Regions from separate parts of the Agarivorans gilvus genome, predicted to be linked through region 1. Evidence: predicted binding sites of a transcription regulator. Region 1 holds the regulator's gene; the other holds the start of a gene.
What was found. The regulator sigma-54, encoded in region 1, starts transcription at its own class of promoters, with help from an activator protein. The targets are predictions, from matches to a motif close to GTTGGCACGNNNNTNGNNT.
Positions count from the first base shown of each region.

Region 1 (5,891 bases):
ATAATTGGCAAATACAGCATAGTGGTATCAGCCGCGCAGAATTGTTAAAACAAATGGGCACTGGGCTGTTGGTAACTGAACTGATGGGTCAAGGGGTGAATACCGTAACTGGTGATTATTCTCGGGGAGCCGCTGGCTACTGGGTGGAAAACGGCGAAATAGCCTTCCCTGTACATGAGATTACCGTAGCCAGCACTCTGCAAGACATCTATGCCAATATTGTGGCCATTGCCGATGATTACGACAAAGAAAGCACGATTCAGTCTGGCTCGGTACTGATTTCATCCATGAAAATTGCTGGCAGTTAAGCTGCTGCAGTAAAATGGTGCTTGTTTATGCGAGCACCAGTGTTGCCATACCCAAGAACGAAAATAGTCCCATTACATCTGTAACGGTGGTGAGAGCCATCCCGCCAGCGAGTGCCGGGTCGATGTTAAACTTTTTCATTAGCAGGGGAATGCTGGCACCGGCCAAACCTGCCAGCGACATGTTGATAAACATGGCTCCAGCAATTATCACTCCGAGTGTCCAATCGCCTTTCCAAAAAGTCACCACTAAAGCAATGACGCTGGCCCAAATCATGCCGTTTAACATACCAATGGCCGCTTCTTTACCAATTAGCCAGCGTGAGTTGCCTTCGCCAATATGACCCACCGCTAAACCGCGGATCACCAAAGCAAGAGTTTGGTTGCCGGCTATGCCTCCCATGCTGGGTACAATGGTCATTAAAATCGCTAAGGTCGCTAACTGCTCTAGGGTGGATTCGAACATATTGCTAATTGAGGCCGCGATGAGGGCTGCACAGAGGTTGATGCCTAGCCAGAAGGTGCGCCGCTGAGTACTTTTAATGACTGGCGCAAAGGTATCTTCGTCATCATCCATACCAGCCATACCCATCATGCTGTGCTCTGCGTGTTCACGAATAATATCAACCACGTCATCAATGGTGATTCGGCCTAATAAGCGACCTTGTTGGTCAACTACTGGGGCAGAAATCCAGTCGTGGCGCTCAAAGAGTGAAGCCACATCATCTTCGGCCATGGCCACGTCAATGCTTTCAGCACTACTGTCCATCACTTCGCGAACGGTTACGTTGGGGTTAACAGTAAGCAAAGTGGAAAGCGGAATGTCACCTAGCAATAAGTCGTCTTCGTCTACCACATATAAGGCATCGGTGGCTTCAGGTAGTTCACCTCGTAAACGTAAATAACGCAATACCACGTCGATGCTTACATCGGCCCTTAGGGTGATGGTGTCGGTATTCATGATACTGCCGGCAGTATCTTCGGGGTAGGCTAAGGCGGCTTCTACACGATGGCGGTCTTGGCTATCCATCGCTTCTAATACTTCACGATAAACACTGTCTGGCAGGCTACGTAATACGTAGGCAATGTCATCGGTGTCCATGTTTTCGGTGGCGGCGGCTAGGCTTTCTGGGGCCATTAGCTGCAATACCCCTTCCATCACGTCTTCGTTAAGCTCTTCGAGGATTTCACCGTGTTGTTCAGGATCGGTGAGTTGCCAGAGTACTTTACGCCCCGCTGGGGGACTAGATTCTAATAAGAGGGCAACATCACAGGCCGGCATTTGATGAAGTATTCGCCTAACATACACGAACATACCGCTGTCTAGGGCTTGCTGAAGCTCCTGTAGGCGTTTATGTTGGTTAGGGTTTAACTCCATCTCTTCTAGCATAGCGAATCCCTATATATGCGGTAGCAAGCTTTGCTTGCTAAGTGTAGCTTGGGTTTATTGCAATTGGTTTATTCTTCGTCGAAGTTGGCTTCAACTAAGGCTTGCACCGCATCTAAGGCGGCTTCAGCATCGTCTCCTTCGGCAATCAGCGTGAGTGTACTACCCTGAGCACTGGCTAATACCATCAAGCCCAATACGCTGGCAGCCGAGGCGACTTTATCCCCATCCATGATACTTAATTCTGCGCTAAACTGCTGGGCTAACTCCACCAATTTGGTGGCAGGGCGCGCATGTAAACCCAATTTGTTCTTTACGGTAACTTGTCTAGTGAGCTTCAAGGCGATGTTCCAAAGTGCGATGACGACGTTGTACTTTTCTTTTGGAGCTAAAGTGTTCGGCGAGTTTTTCTGCCACATAAACACTGCGATGTTGTCCGCCAGTACAACCAATGGCAACGGTTAGATAGGCGCGATTATTAGCTTCTAAATGAGGCAACCAAGCATCGAGCAACTGACTAATTTGTTCAATATATTCACTGACCAAAGGTTGTGCCGCCAGATAGTCTTTAACCGCCTGATCTAAACCGGTGAGCGGACGGAGTTGTTCTTGCCAATGTGGGTTAGGCAAAAAACGCGCGTCAAACATGTAATCAGCATCGCTAGGCACTCCATTTTTGAAACCAAAGGATTCAAATACCATAATTAGCTGCTGCTGTTTATCGCCGGTAACTCGCGAGCGGATAAGGCTACTCAGCTCGTGAACTGATAGCCGCGAAGTGTCGACTCGTAAATCGGCATTGCTTGAGATGGGCTCAAGCAGTGCGGTTTCAGATTCAATGGCTTCTGCCAATGATACGCCGTTCTGGCTTAAAGGATGCACTCGTCGGGTCTCGCTGTAACGACGAATCAGAGCCTCATCTTTGGCATCTAAAAAGATACTCAGTAAGTTAATGTCGGGACCAGCATTTTTGATCGCCTGAGCGATAGGTGAGGGCTCGTCAGGCAGGTTGCGAATATCGATGCTAATAGCAACCTTCGAATATTTTTGTTTTAAATTGTCGATCAACGACTGCCACAACAATACTGGAAGGTTGTCGACGCAATAATATCCGAGATCTTCTAACACTCTTAAGGCAACAGTTTTTCCTGAACCGGAGCGTCCACTAACGATGATCAGTTCCATGAGGGCCCCTAATTAAGCTTAGAGTATTAGGCTACCATGATGTTGTATAGCTCGTCATCACTTTGTGCGCAGCGAAGTTGTTTACATATTTGTTTATCGTTAAGTTTTTCAGCAACTTGAGACAGGGTGTTGAGGTGTTGCTGACACTGGTCTTCGGGAACCAATAAGGCGAAGATTAAATCGACGGGTTGATTATCGATGGAGTCAAAGCTGATTGCAGGATCGCAGCGTAAGAAAACCGCAGTGGCTTGGTGTTCACTAGCAATTCGCCCATGGGGAATCGCAATACCTTGGCCAATACCGGTGCTGCCCATTTTTTCTCTGTTTAACAAGCTCTCAAAAATACTCTGAGCAGTCATGTCTAATTGACTGGCTGCCAGTTCGCTAATGATTTCAAGGGCGCGTTTTTTTGAGGAACATTGAACTGCACGTTGCGTGCAGTTCAAATTTAGTACTTTATTTAGTTGCATTAGGGTGACTAGTGTTTAGTGAGTTTTTCTTTGTGTTTGATAACCTGGCGATCAAGTTTGTCGATCAGGCTATCAATGGCGGCGTACATGTCGGTGTGTTCTGAAGTGGCAAACACTTCTCCACCATTTAAATGCAGGGTGGCTTCAGCAATCTGATTCAGTTTCTCCACATTTAAGATGACATGAACATTGTTTATTTGTTCGAATCGTCGGGTTAGTTTGGCAAATTTAGTGTGGACATACTCTTTTAAAGACTCAGTTATTTCTACGTGGTGTCCGGTAAGATTAATTTGCATAGATTTCGTCCCCTGTTATTGGCCTTAGATAAGGCTTTTTCGTTGGTTAGAAGGTGGAATTGCTAACGACTCTCGGTATTTAGCAATGGTACGTCTTGCCACCTTGATCCCCTGATCTGCCAAAATATCAGCAATTTTGCTGTCGCTAAGCGGTTTGTTGCTGTTTTCGGCAGCTACCAGTTTTTTAATTAGTGCCCTAATTGCGGTAGAAGAGCATTCGCCGCCGCCATCAGTGGTGACGTGGCTAGAAAAGAAGTATTTCAATTCAAAAATACCACGAGGCGTATGCATAAATTTCTGAGTGGTAACCCGAGAAATCGTAGATTCATGCATTTCTACAGCTTCTGCGACATCGTTCAATACCATTGGTTTCATTGCTTCTTCGCCGTACTCAAAAAAGGCTTGTTGGTGATGAACAATGCAGTTGGATACTTTTAATAAGGTTTCGTTACGGCTCTCAATGCTTTTGATAAACCATTTGGCTTCTTGCAAATGGCTGCGAATAAATTGAGTATCGTTGGCGTTGGTTGAGGTTTTACTGAGCGAGGCGTAGTGAGAATTGACGCGTAATTTAGGCATCGCATCAGGATTTAGTTCAACTACCCATCGCCCTTGGCGCTTAATCACTGATACATCCGGAATCACATATTGTGCTTGGTTGGGTTCAACCGCATTACCTGGGCGTGGTTCTAGAGTATGAATCAAACGCATTACTTCGCGTAATTGATCTTCTTTCAATTTGGTTTTACGCGACAATAAACGAAAGTCGCGATTAGCCAAGACATCAATATGATTGGTTACGATGTCTTTGGCTTCTTTTAGCCAAGGGGTATCTTCGGCAAAGCGGCCTAATTGAATCATTAAGCACTCTTGAAGAGAGCGAGCGCCAATGCCTACAGGGTCGAAGTGTTGAACACGTTTTAATACCGCTTCAATTTCATCAAGCTCGACGTCTAAATCGTTAGTTTCACTGGCACGTAAGCCTTCCAACAATTGTTCACAATCTTGGGTTAGGTAGCCGGATTCATCAATCGCATCAATAATGGCTAGCGCAATCGCTTGGTCAACCTCACTAAATGGGGTGAGTTGCATCTGCCATATTAAGTGGTCTTGCAAGGATTCTACGGTTTCACCTTGAAACAGCATATCGCTGTCTTCACTCACACCGCTACTGCCTGAGCTGGATGGCCCTGAACTGGCACTGTAAATATCGTCCCATGTGGAATCAACGGGTAAGTCATCAGAAACAGTGTCTTGGTTAATCGCATCGCCTGCTTCTAACTGGCTATTATCCACTTCGTTGTTTACACTGTTATCATTAGTTTTGTCATTAAGGGATTGAGCTTCATTAGCATCGTTGTCACTGGCGTGTGACTCATCCGCTTCGAGCAGGGGGTTGCTTTCCAGCGCCTCCTGAATTTCTTGCTGCAAATCCAGTGTTGAAAGCTGGAGTAAGCGAATCGCCTGTTGTAACTGAGGGGTCATGGTCAATTGCTGACCAAGACGCAACTGCAAAGATGCTTTCATTAACTGCCGCTGTTCCTTCTTCTTATTGTATTGTGTTTTTTTACTTGCACTTTAACTATAGCTTGAATTGTTCACCGAGATAAACTCGTTTCACGTGTTCATTTTCAAGTATTTCTTCAGGTTTCCCCGAGGCTATCAATTCGCCTTGGCTAACGATATAGGCATGTTCACAAACATCGAGAGTTTCTCTCACATTGTGATCGGTGATCAATACTCCAAGACCACGATCACGCAGGTGTTCAATAATCTTTTTTATATCGATAACAGAAATAGGATCCACGCCAGCAAAGGGTTCGTCAAGCAAAATAAACTTTGGAGCGGCGGCTAGAGCACGAGCAATTTCAACCCGGCGGCGTTCCCCACCAGACAGGCTCATGCCAAGATTTTTTCGAATGTGACCAATATGGAATTCCTCTAACAGGTCGTCCAAGGCCACTTGCTGTTGTTGTTTATCGAGATCTTTACGAGTTTCTAAGACCGCGAGTATATTTTTTTCCACAGACAAACGTCTAAATATGGAGGCTTCTTGAGGCAGGTAGCCAATCCCTTTTCGGGCACGGCTGTGCATGGCGGTGCTGGATAAGTCATCATCATCGATTAAAATCCGGCCATGATCTCGGGGAACCAAGCCCACGACCATGTAAAAGGTAGTGGTCTTACCTGCACCATTGGGGCCGAGCAAACCAACAATTTTACCGGTTTCAACGTTGAGACTTACGTC
Region 1 is NZ_CP013021.1:1,926,927-1,932,817, reverse strand. It holds gene pmbA (metalloprotease PmbA) at 1-308, shown strand, start outside; gene mgtE (magnesium transporter) at 334-1,695, opposite strand; gene AR383_RS09045 (HPr family phosphocarrier protein) at 1,764-2,033, opposite strand; gene rapZ (RNase adapter RapZ) at 2,020-2,877, opposite strand; gene ptsN (PTS IIA-like nitrogen regulatory protein PtsN) at 2,904-3,347, opposite strand; gene hpf (ribosome hibernation promoting factor) at 3,356-3,643, opposite strand; gene AR383_RS09025 (RNA polymerase factor sigma-54) at 3,668-5,170, opposite strand; gene lptB (LPS export ABC transporter ATP-binding protein) at 5,226-5,891, opposite strand, start outside.

Region 2 (5,891 bases), 2.1 Mb from region 1:
CCCCGACAAGGTATTGATTCAATCAACAGCCGAAATTGCCGGCGCTTGCCAAGTATCGAAAGCCAGTGTTAGCCGCTTCTTTCGCCAACTGGGTTATCAAGACCACCAACAAGTATGTGAAGAGTTGCGTCAAGAGCGCGAATGGGGCCAACCACTGTTAAGCACCGGTCCCAGTGATAGTTCTGAACATAGTGATTTAGCAGCCATTACTCAGGTGTATCGCCAGTTAGAACAGCTCGACAGCGAACAACTGGTGAAAGAGATCAGCCAAGCCAAACAGATTTACATTATTGGTTATCGCAACAGTTACCCACTAGCGATGCACTTTCGCCAACAACTAATGCAGTGCCGTGGCCAGATTACCCTGCTACCCATACCAGCTCAGAGTATTGGCGAAGACCTTCAACAAATCACAGCCGATGACTTAGTCATCGTAATCGGGATTCGCCGTCGCCCCAGTGTATTTTCGGCCTTAATAAAGCAACTGCAAGGCCTAAAATGTTTACTGATTACCGACCAAAGCGGCCAACGTTACGCCTCTCAAGTTAACCAATTGATTGTTTGCCCCATGAGTAACCACTCAGCCCTAGACAGCTATGCCGCGCCAATGAGCCTACTGGCTCATCTAAGCAATCAGGTATACGACTATCTAGCAGAAGCGGCGCAGCAACATAGCAATCAGGTGAGTAATAACTATCAGGCCCTTGCCGAACTGGAACAACAAGGTTAGTTAAGCGCTAAAGAAATACCCAGCAATAAAGATATTGCACCCGAAAATGAAACAATTGATTCATTTTTAGTTATCATGAATCAAACGAAACAAAGCTAGCTCACAGCAGCAGCTAGCACAACGAAATTAAGGATAATTATGAGCCAAGTAATCATTGCCCCGATAAGTGAAAATGCCCCTGCATTTACCAAACAATTTACCAACCTTGCCGATCACCGCATTGGCAGTAAAGTGGTCGCCGTTAGTGATGACTTTTTTGCTAAAGCCGACCGCATGCTAAACCACCTGCCTGCCGAGTTTTATCCCGACCGCTACGACGATAACGGCAAATGGATGGATGGCTGGGAAAGCCGCCGTCGCCGTAATGGCGGACACGATTGGAGCATTGTAAAACTCGGTGTACCGGGCACAGTAAAAGGGCTGCAAGTGGATACCAGCTTTTTCACCGGCAACTTTGCGCCCGCGGTAAGCATTGAAGTGTGTTATTGCGAACAAGAGTTACCAGCTGACGACGCACAATGGCAAACGCTATTGCCTGCTAGCGCCTTGTCTGCCGATAACAGCCACTTCTTTGAAGCAAGCAGCGAGCAAGTAATTAGCCACGTAAAAGTGAATATGTTCCCCGACGGCGGGATTGCCCGTTTGCGCATTTTTGGTTTACCTAAAGCCAGCCACCATGGTGACGAAACCATTGACTTAATTGCCTTAGTCAATGGCGGCCGAGCCGTTGCGCATAACGACTCCCACTACGGCACCCCTGCCAACTTACTGGCCCCTGGCGATGGTGTAAACATGGGTGATGGTTGGGAAACCCGCCGCCGCCGTGAACCCGGTAACGACTGGTGTATTATTGCCCTAGGCCAACCCGGCAGCGTTGACAGCGTAGATGTTGCTACCAGCTACTTTAAAGGTAACTACCCCGATAAAATGTCGATTCAAGCGGCTTACATTAGCGACCCCAATGACCTAAGCCTAATCAGCCAAAGCATGTTCTGGGAAGAACTATTGCCACCACAGTCCTTAAGTGCCGATAATAACCACCACTTTGCACAGTTAAATTCTCTGGGCAAGATCAGCCATATTCGTATCAATATTTTCCCAGACGGTGGACTTAGTCGCGTTCGCCTATGGGGTAAAGTAGACCAATAGGAAGTACCCACTATGATGAAACTTGCATTACAGCCGCTGACTCGTGAGGCATTCAAGCCCTTTGGCGACGTTGTGGAAACAGAAGGTGCTACGCATTTTCCCATTAACAACGGTACCACTACCCGTTTCCATGATTTGGCCGCGTTACAGTTTAGTGGCAGTAATGCCAAGCCGATTGTGTCTATCTTTCGCGGCCAAGCTTTTACTTTGCCGCTAGAAATTACAATGATGGAGCATCATCCCTATGGCAGCCAACTGTTTATGCCGCTGTCTGGGCATCCTTATGTGGTAGTGGTAGCCCCCAAGGGCGAACTGCAACCACAGCAAATACAAGCCTTTTTGGCCACTGGCCAGCAAGGGGTGAACTACCACTCTGGCGTATGGCATCATCCCTTGATTAGCCTAGAAGCCAGCAGTGACTTTCTGATTGTGGACAGGGCTGGCGAAGAAGCCAACTGCATAGAGCAGGATTTAAACCAAAGCATTTTACTTGAGTTTTAACGTACTGATGCCCAGAGCGAGTTGCCCGCAACTCGCCTACTCAAACCGAGGCGAATGCAAGGGCGCAAACCTTACACCTCACTCTCTCAAACTGAATTACCGCAAACCTCTATTCATAGCTTCAAGTTCAAGCCAACACTCATTGCTAACCAAGCGCTCCAGCTTAGCGCTAACCCATCCAAGCAATTGATAAAAATAAAAAAGATTATCATTAAGCTTACAAAAACTAACTAAAAAACAAGCAGGGTGTGTCAGGTATTTTTACAATCTAGTTTATTTAGGCGAGTTCCAAATTTATAACTAACTGATAACTCAAAAATTTACTTTGTAGGCCCAGTTCATGCTTATACGGCCCACATAATAACTAGGTATAACAGACTGACTTAACTAAACTTTTTGTCACAAAACTTAAGGAATAGAACCGTGCAAAAAACAACTTTGGCTTTATTAACCACAGCAGGTTTGCTCTGTGCTAGTGCCACTGTTCAGGCGAGCGTGATGCTCAGTGGTTTTGGTGGTGATGCTGGCTATGGCGAGCTTGCGATGCCACGCAACGATGATGGCTCCACCAATCAACTCGATCTCCCCTTCGAGATTAACTATTTTGGTAATAGCTATAATCAATTCTTTATTAACAACAACGGCAACCTCACCTTTGAATCCGCATTAGATGAATACACACCGACCGCCTTCCCGGTGACAGACCAACCTATTATTGCTCCTTACTGGGCAGATGTAGATACCTCCTGCGCCGACTGTGGTGAAGTCTACGTGGGAAGCCCCTCTGAAGGCGTAGTTGCAGTAACTTGGAACAACGTTGGGTTTTACGATGAAGACAATAGTAAATCTAATACCTTTCAAGCAGTGCTAATCGATCGCTCCGACACCGGTGCAGGCAACTTTGACGTGGAGTTTCGTTACGACAAATTGGAGTGGACCACCGGTGATGCTTCCGATGGCGTTAACGGCTTAGGCGGCACCCCTGCCCAAGCGGGCTATGATGCTGGTGACGGTGAAAACTACTTCGCTCTTCCAGGCTCTTTCAGTGAAGAGGTGTTAAATCTGGTTTCCAGCTCTAATACCGGTGAAGATGGCGTTTGGCGTTTCGCCATTCGTGAAGGCGCCTTACCTGGCGCGACCCCAGAAAACCCACTGATGCCGGTCGTGGTAGAAGGCGGCTGGGCCTTTGAGTTCAACGTAGACCTTAACGAAACCATCTTCATCGACCCCGATGTAGCGGTAGGTTACGACTACATTGTTGACCAAGGTCCCAACATTCGCACCGTCACGCTACCAGTTGGCTTTGATGATGACATGTTCTTCATTTGGTTATGGGACGGCCTAAATTGGGTGCAAGTAGCCGAAATCGCCGCAGGCATTAGCTATGACTTTGGCATCGACGGTGTAGACAGATTCCGCGTCACCGGCATTGAAACCAGCAACGAAGTGGATCCCACCGACACCAGTGTCTTTGTTACTGGGCTGAGCTTCGTTGACAGTGGAGAGGTTTCGCTGCGACAAATTCCCATTGTTGAGTTTGTCCCCGGCCCCAACCCTCAAGTACCAGAACCGAGTACTTGGCTGATGGTATTGATAGCCTTAGGCTTAGTGTTTGCCTCGCGCAAGCGTCAAAAAAGCCTAGCCCTAGGCCTATTGCCAGCCTAAGGCCGGATACCCTAATATAAGGGAGCGCAAGCTCCCTCGTTGTTAGCTAAGTTTGCTACGGAAAAGCCATGAAAAAAATACTACTGTCGCTCAGCTCACTATTGTTTTGTTTTTCCAGCTGGGCCCAAGATTACCAAGCTTGGACAGTAAAGTGTCCCAATGGAAAACCTTGTGTGATTTCACAAATGGTGATGAAGCAACAAGGCGATGCCGCCGATGTCGTGGCTGGAGTGAGCTTTTTTAATCACCCTAGCCAGCCAATTTTAAAAATAAGAATCACCCCGCAAGCCGACCCCAAAATGGGCCTAGGCCTAAAATTTGACCAACAAGCCGCGCTGCATTTACCGATTACCAACTGTGACGGTAAAGTCTGTGAAGTGAACATAGTGGCAGACCAACAGCTGATCGACGATTTACAGAACCGTAAACTCATGTCGGTGGCTTATATACTTAAAAACAGCCAGCAGCAAAATGCCTTCCCTGTGATATTAAATGGCTTTAAACAGGCTTATCAGTCTATTCAGTAACAGCGAACAGCCAGCAGCATTAAGGCTTATAGAAAGGGCTTGATTTAAGGCATTAAGCCGCTATTAGGCATAAAAAAGGCCTCGCATGCGAGGCCAAACATCACAGGGAATGTGATAGGCACACTTACCTTTTTACATCTGAGGTAAAAAGATAAAACTTAACTTTATTCGGCAGCCAAACTGGGATAGTCGGTATAACCCTGTGCACCACCGCCATACAGGGTATTCTGATCAAGCTCGTTTAAAGCCGCCCCTTGTTTAAAGCGTTCAGGTAAATCTGGGTTGGCGATAAAGGCCGAACCAAATGACACCACGTCGGCTTTACCTTCGGCGATAGCCTGCTCGGCTGTTGCTGCACTATAACCACCGTTCGCCATGTAAACGCCTTTATAATGACGACGAAGCTCGGCAAAACTAAAATCTTCGCGGGCTGGAGCACCACCAAAGTTTTCCACTACGTGAAGGTAAGCCAAGTTCATTTCGCTCAACTTATCGGCCAAGTAATTGAATAATGCTTGAGGATTACTCTCCGACATGGAGTTAAAGGTGCCGGTAGGCGAAATGCGGATCCCTACTCGGCCGCTACCTAACTCTTCAGCTACGGCGGCGGTCACTTCTAGGGTTAAACGGGCGCGATTTTCAATGGAGCCACCGTAGCTATCGTCACGCTGGTTGCTACCATCTTTTAAAAATTGGTCGAGCAAGTAACCGTTGGCAGCATGCACTTCTACCCCATCAAACCCCGCCAATTTGGCATTTTTGGCCGCTTGGCGGTATTGCTCAACAACTTGTGGGATTTCTTCGATAGTTAAAGCTCGCGGCGTTTCAAAGTCTAAAAAGCCTTTCTCGGTAAAGGCTTGCCCTTCGGGAGCGATGGCCGAAGGAGCTACTGGCAATTCACCGTTTTGTTGTACTTCACGATGAGAAATACGTCCAACATGCCACAGCTGCGCCACTATTTTACCGCCTTTGGCATGCACCGCCTCAGTAACCGCTTTCCAGCCAGCTAACTGCTGTTCGCTGTAAATGCCCGGCGTATAGGCATAGCCCTTAGCTTGGGGAGAAATTTGGGTCGCTTCGGTAATAATCAAACCCGCACTGGCACGCTGCTGATAATATTCTACGTTTAAGTCCTGCGGAATGTCGCCGGGTTGGGCCGCACGAGAGCGCGTTAAAGGCGCCATTACCACTCGATGTTGTAAAGCAATATCACCTAAGTTGATCGGCGAAAACAAGTTAGCTAACGACATGTATTTATCCCCTCTTGATTTATCACGACTCAGCCCAAGCGGCTTAATCGCTCTATTAAGTAGTAAAAA
Region 2 is NZ_CP013021.1:4,254,859-4,260,749, reverse strand. It holds gene AR383_RS20340 (MurR/RpiR family transcriptional regulator) at 1-730, shown strand, start outside; gene alc (allantoicase) at 869-1,879, shown strand; gene AR383_RS20330 (ureidoglycolate lyase) at 1,892-2,380, shown strand; gene AR383_RS20320 (nidogen-like domain-containing protein) at 2,804-4,045, shown strand; gene AR383_RS20315 (invasion associated locus B family protein) at 4,114-4,572, shown strand; gene AR383_RS20310 (alkene reductase) at 4,737-5,822, opposite strand.
Region 2: a site for sigma-54 is predicted at 2,708-2,726, ahead of AR383_RS20320 (nidogen-like domain-containing protein). Genes of this name have one in related genera too.